Regions from separate parts of the Streptomyces sp. NPDC007157 genome, predicted to be linked through region 2. Evidence: riboswitches for the same ligand, from Rfam matches in the RefSeq annotation. Region 2 holds a riboswitch; each other region holds the start of a gene.

Region 1 (3,970 bases), on a different contig from region 2:
CTGCGGCCCCTTCTGGCCCTGCGAGATCTCGAAATCGACCCGCTGACCTTCCTCCAGGGTGCGGTAGCCGTCCATCTGAATCGCACTGTAGTGGACGAAAACATCCGCACCACCGTCGACCGCGATGAAGCCGTACCCCTTCTCCGCGTTGAACCACTTGACGGTGCCCTGAGCCATGCCTAACTCCCCTATTACTGGCCCTTGCACAGATCCACACTTCGCGGATCCGGGTCAGACCTCACCCCCCAATGGTTGGGGGCGTGCGCCGGAACGCGTCGACCGCGGCTGAATGTATCTGTCCAACTGCCGTCTGCAACAGGTCAATCGGACGAGAATTCTGGACGGGAAGGGTCCGGAATGTAGCAAGAATTCGGCCGAATTCAGGGCAAGTCGGGCCCCATAAAAGCCGCGAAAGCCGCATATAACCCGCGCACTTTGGCTACTTCTTGTCGGGTCAGCGGTATCGAATACGGGGCTCCCGACCTGGAGATCGGGACCGCGTTCCCCAACTGTACCGCGCTCAACCACACAGAATTGCCCCCTCCGCTTCTCTCACGGAGGGGGCAATCCAATGAACAGTGGGTGATCGGCGTTACCGAAGGTAATGTTCGGTCATTCGATCAGCCTGTCAGCAGGTCAGCCGCCGGCCACGGCCGGGATGATGGAGACGCCGGCACCGTCCGGGGTGGCCGTCTCCAGTCCCTGCTCGAACCGCACGTCGTCGTCATTGACGTACACATTCACGAACCGGCGCAGCTTGCCCTCGTCGTCGAGAACACGGGCGGCGATCCCGGTGTGGTTCTTCTCCAGGTCGGAGATGACCTCGCCGAGGGTGCCGCCTTCGGCGCTGACTTCTGCCTGACCACCGGTGTAGGTGCGCAGGATGGTGGGGATGCGAACGGTGACGCTCACGTTTGAACCTCCGATCGGGGGCAACGCCCTGTTTTTCTACGGCTGACTCAGGCGAGCCCGGCCTCGCGGAAAGACTCGAGATTCGGACGGATGGTCGCCGTGAGCCCCGTCCCGGCCACGGCGTCCAGCGTCTTCAGTCCATCACCCGTGTTGAGTACAACGATCGACTTCGCCGGATCGATCAGCCCATTCTCGATGAGCTTCCTGGTGACTCCGACCGTCACCCCGCCCGCGGTCTCCGCGAAGATTCCCTCGGTCCGCGCGAGCAGCTTGATCGCGTCGACGACCTGCTCGTCGGTGACGTCCTCCACCGCACCGCCGGTACGGCGCGCGATGTCCAGGACGTACGGCCCGTCGGCCGGGTTGCCGATGGCCAGCGACTTGGCGATGGTGTTCGGCTTCTGCGGCCGCACCACGTCGTGGCCCGCCTTGTACGCCACCGACACCGGCGAGCACCCCTCGGCCTGCGCGCCGAAGATCTTGTACGGCTTGTCCTCGACGAGCCCGAGCTTGATCAGCTCCTGCAGCCCCTTGTCGATCTTCGTGAGCTGCGAGCCGGAGGCGATCGGAACGACCAGCTGGTCCGGGAGCCGCCAGCCGAGCTGCTCGCAGATCTCGTACGCCAGGGTCTTGGAGCCCTCCGCGTAGTACGGCCGCAGGTTGACGTTGACGAAGCCCCAGCCCTCGCCGGCCGAGTCACCGATCAGCTCGGAGCAGAAACGGTTCACATCGTCGTAGTTGCCCTCGATGCCGACGAGCTCGCCGCCGTAGATCGCGGCCATGACGATCTTGCCCTGCTCCAGGTCGTGCGGGATGAACACACAGGAGCGGAAGCCGGCCCGGGCGGCGGCGGCACCGACCGCGCCGGCCAGGTTGCCGGTGGAGGAGCAGGAGAGGGTGGTGTAGCCGAAGGCGCGCGCGGCCTCGACGGCCTGGGCGACGACCCGGTCCTTGAAGGAGTGCGTCGGGTTGCCGGAGTCGTCCTTGACGTACAGGCCGCCGGTGACGCCCAGTTCCTTCGCCAGGTTGTCGGCCTGGACGAGCTTGGTCCAGCCCGGGTTGATGTTCGGCTTGGTCGCCACGTCCGCGGGGACGGGCAGCAGCGGCGCGTAACGCCAGATGTTCGCGGGACCCGCTTCGATCCGCTTCCGCAGCTCCTCGGTGTCGTAGGCCGAGAAGTCGTACGCGATCTCGAGCGGGCCGAAACACTCCTCGCAGGCGAACACCGGGCCGAGCGGCACCCGGTGGCCGCACTCGCGGCAGCTCAGGGCAGTGGCGGGACCGAGGTCGACGGTCGTGGAGTCGGTGGTGGTCGCAGCAGTCTGCACAGCCATGTGAGGCGAGGCCCTTTCTCCTCATCTTCCTCACGACGCATCTCGCCGTGAGACGGATTTGGCACCTTCCCTAGCCGGGAGCCTCGCGAGTGATCGACAGTGATCAGCGATCCACGAGTAACCGACTGGAGGGTTGCCGGGGCTTCATCGGGCCGTATCCCTCTGCCCCTCTGGATGAGCGGTATGCGGTTGTCAACGACCGGTGACCCCAGGACATGCGATGGTCATCGGCGTTGTTCAAGACTGTAACCGAAGGCCAGGACAGTTGAGAGTGTCGTCCGAACCGCGAGATGGATCACACCTCGCAGTGTGATCGTGACAGTGAGGAGCCGCTGACTGTGCTGGAAGAAGTCGAGCGCTGGCTGGCCACCCGCTCCTGGTCCATGAACGATCGCCCGCTGCACCGGATACTCGCCGCCAAGCAGCGCACCGGGCAGTCCGTCTCCGTGGTGCTGCCCGCGCTCAACGAGGAGGCGACCGTCGGCGACATCGTCGCGATCATCCGTCACGACCTGATGCGGCAGGCGCCGCTCGTCGACGAGATCGTGGTCGTCGACTCCGGTTCCACCGACCGTACGGCGGCGGTGGCCGCGGCGGCCGGCGCCCGGGTCGTGCACCGCGACACGATCCTGCCGCGCATCCCCGCCGTCCCCGGCAAGGGCGAGGTGCTCTGGCGCTCCCTCCTGGTCACCACCGGCGACATCGTCTGCTTCATCGACGCCGACCTGCGTGACTTCTCCTCCGACTTCGTCACCGGGATCGTCGGCCCGCTGCTGACCGACCCGGACGTGGACCTGGTCAAGGCGATGTACGACCGTCCGCTCGCCGGCTCGGCCGGACAGGGCGGCCGGGTCACCGAACTGATGGCCCGCCCGCTGCTGAACATGCACTGGCCGCAGCTGGCCGGGTTCGTCCAGCCGCTCGGCGGCGAGTACGCGGCCCGCCGCTCGCTCCTCGAACAGCTTCCCTTCCCGGTCGGCTACGGCGTGGAGCTGGGCATGCTGGTCGACGCCCTGCACCTGGTGGGCCTGGACGCCCTCGCCCAGGTCGACGTGGGGGTCCGCAAACACCGTCACCAGGACGGCCAGGCCCTCGGCCGGATGTCCGCCGCGATCTACCGCACGGCCCAGCTGCGGCTGGCCCGCGGCCACCTGATCCGCCCCTCCCTCACCCAGTTCGAACGCGGTGAGGACGGCTTCGAACCGCGCACCTACTCCGTGGACACCGAGGAACGGCCGCCGATGGCGGAGATCGCCGAGTACGCCGAGCGCCGGGTGGCGTGACTTCTACGTACGGCCGTATACGGCGGCGCGTCGGGCACGGCCGTACGTTTGAGCGTTTCCGGGCCGGGCTAGGTTGTGGCGTATGGCTTCCACCAGCGGTGCTGAGGTGCTGGTCGCGTCCAACCGCGGCCCGGTTTCGTATGAAGTGGGCGAAGGCGGTGCGCTGCACGCCAAGCGGGGCGGCGGCGGGCTCGTCTCGGGTCTGTCGGCGATCGGGCCGGACGCGAACGCGGTGTGGGTGTGCGCGGCGCTGAGCGACGGCGACCGGGAGGCGGTACGGCGGGCCGAGGGCGGCCGGCTGCCGGCCGGGGACACCGGCGGGCAGCAGGTCCGGATGCTCGACATCGACCCGGACGTGTTCTCGGACGCGTACAACGGCATCGCGAACTCGGTGCTCTGGTTCGTCCACCACATGCTCTACCAGACCCCCCTGGAGCCGGT
Region 2 (3,970 bases):
CTGCAAAAGCCCTTTGACCACGTGTGTGTCATAAGCGTGCAGCTCAACCGCCTCCGCCTCCAACCGAGCCGCATCCCGAAAGAACGCCGGGAACTGCGCTCGCGCAACCTCCTCCTTCAGCTCCTGCAAGACCCCGCCCGCGTCCAACAGTTCGTCAGCCACATCGATGAACCGAAGCGGCGGCACCCGCCTCCCCTGTTCGAACGCCGCGATCGTGGATGCCGAGTACCCGGTCCGCGACCCGAACTCTGCCCGCTCCAGACCCGCCCGCAGCCGGAACCGTTTCAGCTGCCGCCCGAACACCCGCAGGATGCCCGAGCCCGGCTCCGCCGGACCCGCCGGCTCCGGCTCGCTGTCCGAAGCGGCGGCCCCGTCAGGCTCCCTCACCAGTTCAGTCACCCTCCTGGTCACCTCCAGTGCTCTCCGGGAAAGCCCGGTCACGTCATGTCACTCCCACGGGACTCACGCTAGAAAGCACCAGTTCACAGCACCGGAGAAACCCGAAAGTTCACCGGATCAAGTTCAAGCCGCTGGATAGGCCGCCTCGGTCCGGCCCTCTCGGCAGTCCCGGCAGCGGGCGTGCGGGTCGTGTGTACGGAACGCGCGATCGCAGCCGTCGCAAGTGGCCATCGGTGCGGGCCGTGACGGGGGTGTCGCCGTCCCTCTACCCCGAAGAGGCGCTGTCGGCAGCGGTGGCGGTAGGAGAGCGGTCAGGCGGTATTCGAGGAGCCGGGCCGGGTGATGGATCGGGACGGCCTCGGACGGCAGGCTGGCCGTGAGGGTGCGCCTGATCTGGTCAGGTGTGGCCGAACGGGCGAGCCACGTCTCGACGGCGGGCACGAGCCGCTGAACGTCCCGCACGGACAGCAGCAGCCGCGAGTCCACGAGGCGCAGGCGGGCCAGAAGCTCGGCCGCAGGACCGGTGAGTCCCGTACCGGCCTCAAGGCCAACAGCTTGCGTAGGCACGGGCGTTGACGACGACGAAGCGGACCGCAGGGCATCCGCAGACTCCGGCACCGTAGCCGGTACGTCGTCGGCAGGGACCGGCACGGCCAAAGGCTCCGGCGGCTCACCTCCAGCCCCTTGGACAGACGCGTCGACCGCCCCGCGCCCCCTCACCGAGCCCCGTACAGCCCCCGGACAGTCCAGGAAGAACGTGCGCGTGGCGATGCGGCCACCGCCGAGCGGCACCCGGCGGCGGACCAGATACCCGGCCTCCTCCAACTCCCTCAACGCCTTGCCGATCGTCACCTCTCCCTCCGAAAAGCGCAGGCTCAGAGCCTTGATGGTCACCGAGGCGCCGTCAGGCAGGGACTGGATGTGCACACCGATGCCGATGGCGGCGGCCGAGAGGCGAGGGTGTTGGGCGAGGTGGTTGCCGACGACGGTGTACCGCTCGGTGTGGCGGTGCCGTACGTGGAGGACTCCGGCGCGGGGTGCGTCCGGTGGGAGTTGCGGAGGCGCGGGCAACGAGTGCTCGGGCGACGGGTACGCGGGCACGGCCGCGTTAGACTGCGGGTCAGCCATTGGGGAAGCTCGACTCTTCCTGAGTGGTCAGGCCCTCGTTGGGATTGCCGTCCTGCCGGGGGCCGTTCTCTGTCTGTGGTTGTGTGCCGCGACCGTACCTCACCCACCCGACCACCTGACGCTTCCGTCACTCGAACGAGTGGCACCCCAACTCGCGTACCGGCAGGGTGGGTTTGGTTGGGTTGGTTGTTTCCCAAAGGCTTTGAAGAACATCGCGCACCACCGGGTCGCGGGACTCCGCGTCCCGGCGCCGACGTGCGCAGTCGTCATCCGGGGCCGGCCGCGGCACACACACCGCGTACAGGCAATCCAACCCCGCTCACACAGTGCCGCCGTAAGCGCGTCGGGCCTGTGCGTGATGACTCACGTACGAACCCGGCCGTCAGCGATCCCAGTCGTCAGAGGAACGCAGCGCCTTCGTCCGCCTCGTATCCCCAACAGAGACCAGGCATGCCGCCATGCGCGCAGGTACAGGTGCCCGTCTCCTCGGCCTCGACGCTCTCCTCGGCTTTCCCTGCCTTCTCGGGCTCTGCGGAGACTGGGTCCACCTGATCCGCCTGATGCGAGGGCGCGTCCCGGCGCGGGTTGAGACAGACAGCCACCAATGTGGCGTCGCCGATACGGCTGTTGCTCAGCCGCTCAGGCACACCGTCCCGCTGTTCGACGGCCCGAGCTTGCAGGGGCCGATCCGAGGTGCGGTAGAAGGCTATGTCGGATCCGCGGTCGAGCCATTGGCCGAAAAGGTCATCGGTCCCCGGCGAACCGAGGCCACTCGCCTCAGCTGTGCGAAACAGTTCCCGAGCGGCGGTGAGGTCGATGACCGGCAGGCCCGCGCGGCGGGGCTCTGTCTCGGAGGGAACGGACATGATGGGGCAGCCTCCCGGAGTCGAAGGACCCCGGTAGCGCACGTGCCGCACCCCGGTGATCTGCGGTTACCCACGCACCACGTGCGTGGATCGGTCGTGTCCCGGGGCATCCACAATGGACCGGACGCCGTCCAGCGAGCCGGGGCTTGGCGCTGGAACTCATGATCGAGCGGAAAAGTAACATCCGTCGCGGGCCCTCGCAATGTGCTCCAAAACCCTTGCTTCACGACCGGATTCGTGGCAACTTGCCGTTCGGCCAGCCCGGCCGAGCACCGCCGGGGGTAGCCATCGGTCGGTTGTCTCCCACACCGTGTGAGTAGCCTTCCAAAGCAACACCGCGCTCCCATGACCCCATGGGAGCAGGCATCGATCTCCCTGCCCGACGTGTAAGGGGGTCCTTCGTTCCGCAGGAGGCCCTTGTGCACGCCGTAGACGCACCCGAAGACGCACCCGACACGCCCCAGAACTGGGAGCTCTACCGTCTCGCAGTCGTGGACATCCACTTCCACGACCGGACCGTACGGGTCGAACCGCGTTCGCCAGGCACGGCCGAGGGGGCCTTCCCGGAACCGGCCGGGGACGCCACCCTTCATGTGATCACGGCCTGGAATCCGCGTGGCCGTACCGCCTCCGCCGAGTACAGCACCCGTGCTCACGGCTTGTTGCTCGACGAGCTCGACCGGCAGCGACTCACCTGGTGGCCCGCGACGGGAGGCGACGCGTGCGGTACGCACGTCGAGGAGAGTGTCGCCGTCGTCGGCTTGAGCGACGGCGCGGCGCGTGAACTGGGCCGACGCTTCGGCCAGGACGCGATCTTCAGCTGGACTCCCGACGCATGGCGGGTGTCCGCGTGCGACAGCAACACCGTCGCCATGAGTGGATGGGCGGCGTTCCCGAGGAGTGATCGGAGGGCATGGCGTCCCCCGGCTGACGGGACTCAGGACGGCCGCTGACCCCGCACGAGCGCCGACGTACGGCAGGAGCGATGACGATGGGCATGTACCCCATGCGGACCCCGGACCACTGTCCCCACTGCGGCAGGACCCTCACCGGCCCGCCGGCCGAGCGGGTCAGAGCCCACGACTTCCCGGCGGAGGTGACGTACGAGACCGACCCTCTGTGCGGTGCGCGCTGGCACGTGTGGGACAAGACGTCTCCACTGCGCCGCCTGGCCCGCTCCTTCGTGGACAGCGCGGACTGACCTCGCGATACTCCGCGGACGACGCGAACGGCAACGCCGTCCGCGGCAGGGATGAAGCCCCGCTACGTCCGGTGGACACAGGACCGCCGGAACTCGGCCGGTGACGCCGAAACGCCCATCGCCCATCGCCCATCGCCCATCGCCCATCGCCCATCGCCCATCGCCCAAGGTCACGATACGTACGAAGCCATATGGATTGTCAGACCCCATGGATAACCTGTCGACGTGTACGACATGACGGACCCGGTGACCGCGCGTCAGGCAGCCAAGGCCGCTGAGCAGGAGCGCCTCGCCCGTGCGCGCGAACGCCGTGACAGCCAGGGGCCCTCAGGGGTGAGCGGTTTCGTCCAGCGCAAGTGGCGCTGGCTCGGTGTCG
Region 3 (3,970 bases), on a different contig from region 2:
GCCCCGGCCGACACGGGCGACACGGGCGACACGGGCGACACGGGCGACACGGCCGACACGGCCGACACGGGCGACACGGCCGACACGGGCGACGCGGTCAGGGCCGGTGCCGAGCGTGGCCTCCGCGTCAGCCACAGCGTCACGCCGAGCGCGGCCAGTACGGCGGTGGCCGCGCCCGTGCCCAGCCCCCAGCGCACCCCCGCGTGCTGGGAGATCCAGCCGATGACGGGGGCGCCGACCGGGCTGCCGCCCATGGAGATCACCGTGTAGACCGCCATCACCCGGCCCCGCATGGCGTCGCTGACCTCCGACTGGACGAAGGCGCTCACCGCCGTGTTCAACGTCATCAGCGTGAAGCCGGCCGGCAGCAGCAGGGCGAGGAAGGCGGGGTAGGTGGGCATGACCGCCGCCAGTGCCTCGAAACCGCCGAACAGCAGCGCGCCGACGACGACCGTCCGTACCCGGGGCGAGACCCCGCGCGTGGCGGCGACCGTGCCGGCGACGGTGCCCACGGCCAGTGCGGTGTTCATGAGGCCGAGTCCCCGGGAACCGACGTCGAAGACGCGCCCGGCGAACAGGGTCAGCGTGGTGGGGAAGTTGACCGCGAAGGTGGCGACCAGGCCGAAGACGGTGAACACACCCACGAGTTCGGGTCGGGCCGCCACATAGCGCAGCCCCTCCGCGCCCGCCCCGGTCCACGGCGGCCTGGAGGCGGCGTGCGTCTCCGGTGACCGTGGCCGGATCGACAGCAGACCCGCGAGGACGACGGTGAAGGACACGGCGTTGAGGGCGAAGACCCATCCGGTTCCGATCGCCCCGATCAGCACACCGGCGATCGCGGGACCGATCAGGCGGGCGGCGTTCAGGGACAGGATGTTCAGGCCCGCCGCTTTCGGGATCAGGGGCCGTCCGACCAGTTCGGTGACGAAGGACAGGCGTGCCGGGTTCTCCACCGTGAACACGCAGCCGAGCGCGAACGACAGGACGTACAGCAGCCACAGCGCGGCATGGCCGGAGAACACGATGACCGTCAGGAGCAGGGCCTGGACCGCGTACAGCGTCTGGGTCCACAGGAGCAGGGTCCGGCGGTCGTACCGGTCGGCGATGACCCCGCCCCACAGGCCGAACAGCAGCACGGGGGCGAACTGGAGTCCGGCGACCCAGCCGAGCGCGGTTCCGCTGTGGGTGAGCGTCAGGACGAACCAGTCCAGCGCGACACCCTGCATGGCGCTGCCGATGTTGGACACCAGGCCCGTGCTCCAGTAGATCCGGTAGTCACGGACCCGCAGCGCGGCGAACACCCCTGCAGGAGCAATGCTGTTGACGGCCATGCCTCTCATTCCGACGGGTTGCGGCGGGGCGGTCGGGTGTGCGCGCGACGGACACGCCGGTGAAAAGGGCCGCGCGGCGTATTCACGCGCTTCGAGGAGAAGGAGGTGAGCTGAGCTGAGGGGAGCTGGTGGTCAGCGACAGGTCTGGTCGAACTGGTCGGCCCGGCGGCCCACCCAGAACGGGTCGAGCAGCACGGCGCGTGCCTGACCTGCGGTCTCCATGGCCGGATCAAAGCACACGACACAAGGTGCGTCCACCACGCGTCCCGGCACTTGAGATGGTCGCATCCGCTCGAACGGGACATCGGTCGCGGCATTGACGTACGACAAAATCGATCCGTACGATCGCCAACGGCATTGAGTGTCAGCGTCAAGCCCTGGCTCGCTGACCGGCAACCCTCCCACGCGGTGGGGTGCTCCAGGTGAAAGCCCGGCGGGTTCACCGATGACTCCCGCAAGCGCGTGGCCCCGTGACGGGGGCCGGAGACGAGGAGGGACCGGCATGCGACACAGCGATGACCCGGCCGCCTCCCCCGCCGACGCCACGGCGTACTCCCGGCTCTCACGCCGGCGCCACATCGATCTGAAGCGCTCGACCAGCTGCCTCTGTCGGGTCTGACCAGGCCCGCCTGCCGCCGGTGACCTCTGTCACCGGCTACGGCCTCTTCGTGCCGCCCTTCCCCTCGCCACCGGTCCCCGGTGTCGTCCACCTGCCCTGCGTTCGCCCTCCGTCTGCACAGCGCCTCCCCCGGCCGGGGCCGCACGCCCCTGCACGGCCGTGCCTCGCGCCCCGACACCCGGCACCCCGTGCCGGGTGACACGAGTAGGAGAAAGCCCTCCGTGACTGCACTTCCGGATTTCAGACCCTCCCGATGGGCGCCCCTGGCCGCGCTCCTGACCACCAGCGTCCTGCTGACCGCGTGCGGTTCGGGCGACGACGGCTCCGGCGGCGGAAGCGGCCCGGCGAAGAACGGCGGAACCCTGACCTTCGCGGTGGGATCCGACGCCGGCTGCGTGGATCCGCAGCAGGTCGGCAGCAACGACACCATCTACTCGGTGCGCCAGATCGTGGACTCCCTGACCGACCAGGACCCGAAGACCGGCAAGATCGTGCCGTGGCTCGCCAAGAGCTGGGACATCAGCACCGACGCGACGACGTTCACGTTCCACCTGCGGTCGGGGGTCACCTTCAGCGACGGCTCCAAGTTGACCGCCCAGGTGGTCAAGGACAACTTCGACGCGGTACCCAAGCTCGGCGCCCTGGGCACCCTCGCCGAGGGCTATCTGAGCGGCGTCAAGAGCACCGCCGTGGTCGACCCGCTCACCGTCAAGGTGTCCTTCAAGCAGCCCAACGCGCAGTTCCTGCAAGCGACTTCGACTCACTCGCTGGGTATCGAGTCGTCGGCGAGCGTGCGGAAGTCCCCGCAGCAGAAGTGCAGTGACGGCGTGGTCGGCTCGGGGCCGTTCGAGCTGAAGCAGTACGTGCAGAACCAGTCGGTCACCCTGGCCAGGCGGACCGGGTACGACTGGGGTTCCTCGCTGTGGTCGAAGAAGGGCGAGGCCTACCTGGACAAGCTGGTGTTCAAGGTCGTGCCCGAGGCGGGAGTGCGGGCCGGCAGTCTCCAGTCCGGGCAGGTGGACGTGATCAGCAGCGTCGGCAAGGCGAACGAGGCGGCGCTCAAGGGCGGCCAGGTCGCCCTGCAGAGCCGGGCCAACCCCGGCGTGGTGTTCGGTCTCGGACTCAACAACTCGCGGCCCCTGCTGAAGGACACGAAGGTGCGCCAGGCGATCCTGGCCGCCGTCGACCGGAAGCAGATCGCCGACACCGTCTTCCCGACCGGCACCCAGCCGGCGACCAGCATCCTGGCGCACACCACGCCCGACTACACGGATCTCTCCTCGGACCTGTCCTTCGACGCGGCCAAGGCCAAGTCCCTGCTGGATCAGGCCGGTTGGAAGGCCGACGGCGACGACGTCCGCACCAAGGGCGGCAAGAAGCTGAGCCTGACCATCACCTGGTTCCCCAACTCCGCCACCAACCAGCCGGCGCTGGAGCTGGTTCAGCAGCAGCTCAAGGCCGTCGGGATCGACGTGGTGCTCAAGCAGCTGCCGGTCACCCAGTTCGCCACCACTCTCCAGTCAGGTGACTTCGACGTGGTGTGGGGGAACGTGACCCGCGCCGACCCCGACATCCTGCGCGGCTCCTTCTCCTCCCAGCTGGGCAACTTCTACCACCTGCCCGCCAGTTCACTGGACACGGCGCTGTCCGCGCAGGCCGCGACCACGGACACCGCGAAGCGCAGGCAGCTGGTCACCGAGGCGCAGCAACTGATCGTGCGGAACGCGTACAACGTGCCGGTCGTGGAGCTCCAGACCCAGCTGGGCGTCGCGAACAAGGTGCACGACCTGGAGTTCGACTCCGGGAGCCGCGTCCAGCTGCACGACACCTGGATCGGGTAGCGGATGCGGCGCTATGTGATCAAACGGCTGGCGCAGGCGGTCGGGGTGCTGTGGGCGGCGTACACGGTGTCGTTCCTGGTGCTGGACTTCCTGCCCGGCGACCCGGTCTCCGCGATAGCCGGGGCAGGAATGGACTCGGGGGAGGTCGACCCGGCCCAACTCGCCAAACTGCGGCACGA

What was found. A riboswitch is a leader RNA that binds a small molecule or an ion and turns the genes downstream of it on or off. The one in region 2 is predicted to bind S-adenosylmethionine.
Region 1: another riboswitch for S-adenosylmethionine. It lies ahead of thrC (threonine synthase); the one in region 2 lies ahead of ABZ642_RS22295 (hypothetical protein).
Region 3: another riboswitch for S-adenosylmethionine. It lies ahead of ABZ642_RS06875 (putative leader peptide); the one in region 2 lies ahead of ABZ642_RS22295 (hypothetical protein).

The regions. Positions count from the first base shown of each region.
Region 1 covers NZ_JBEYFE010000010.1:243,652-247,621, forward strand. The annotation lists gene ABZ642_RS20730 (cold-shock protein) at 1-177, opposite strand, end outside; gene ABZ642_RS20735 (MoaD/ThiS family protein) at 637-912, opposite strand; gene thrC (threonine synthase) at 960-2,246, opposite strand; SAM riboswitch class I at 2,265-2,427, opposite strand; gene ABZ642_RS20745 (glucosyl-3-phosphoglycerate synthase) at 2,585-3,529, shown strand; gene ABZ642_RS20750 (trehalose-6-phosphate synthase) at 3,612-3,970, shown strand, end outside.
Region 2 covers NZ_JBEYFE010000012.1:14,015-17,984, forward strand. The annotation lists gene ABZ642_RS22290 (helix-turn-helix transcriptional regulator) at 1-312, opposite strand, end outside; gene ABZ642_RS22295 (hypothetical protein) at 1,926-2,393, opposite strand; SAM riboswitch class IV at 2,451-2,560, opposite strand; gene ABZ642_RS22300 (DUF3293 domain-containing protein) at 2,813-3,346, shown strand; gene ABZ642_RS22305 (hypothetical protein) at 3,385-3,594, shown strand; gene ABZ642_RS22310 (hypothetical protein) at 3,829-3,970, shown strand, end outside.
Region 3 covers NZ_JBEYFE010000003.1:303,821-307,790, forward strand. The annotation lists gene ABZ642_RS06870 (MFS transporter) at 1-1,331, opposite strand, end outside; SAM riboswitch class IV at 1,685-1,798, shown strand; gene ABZ642_RS06875 (putative leader peptide) at 1,834-1,950, shown strand; gene ABZ642_RS06880 (ABC transporter substrate-binding protein) at 2,172-3,791, shown strand; gene ABZ642_RS06885 (ABC transporter permease) at 3,795-3,970, shown strand, end outside.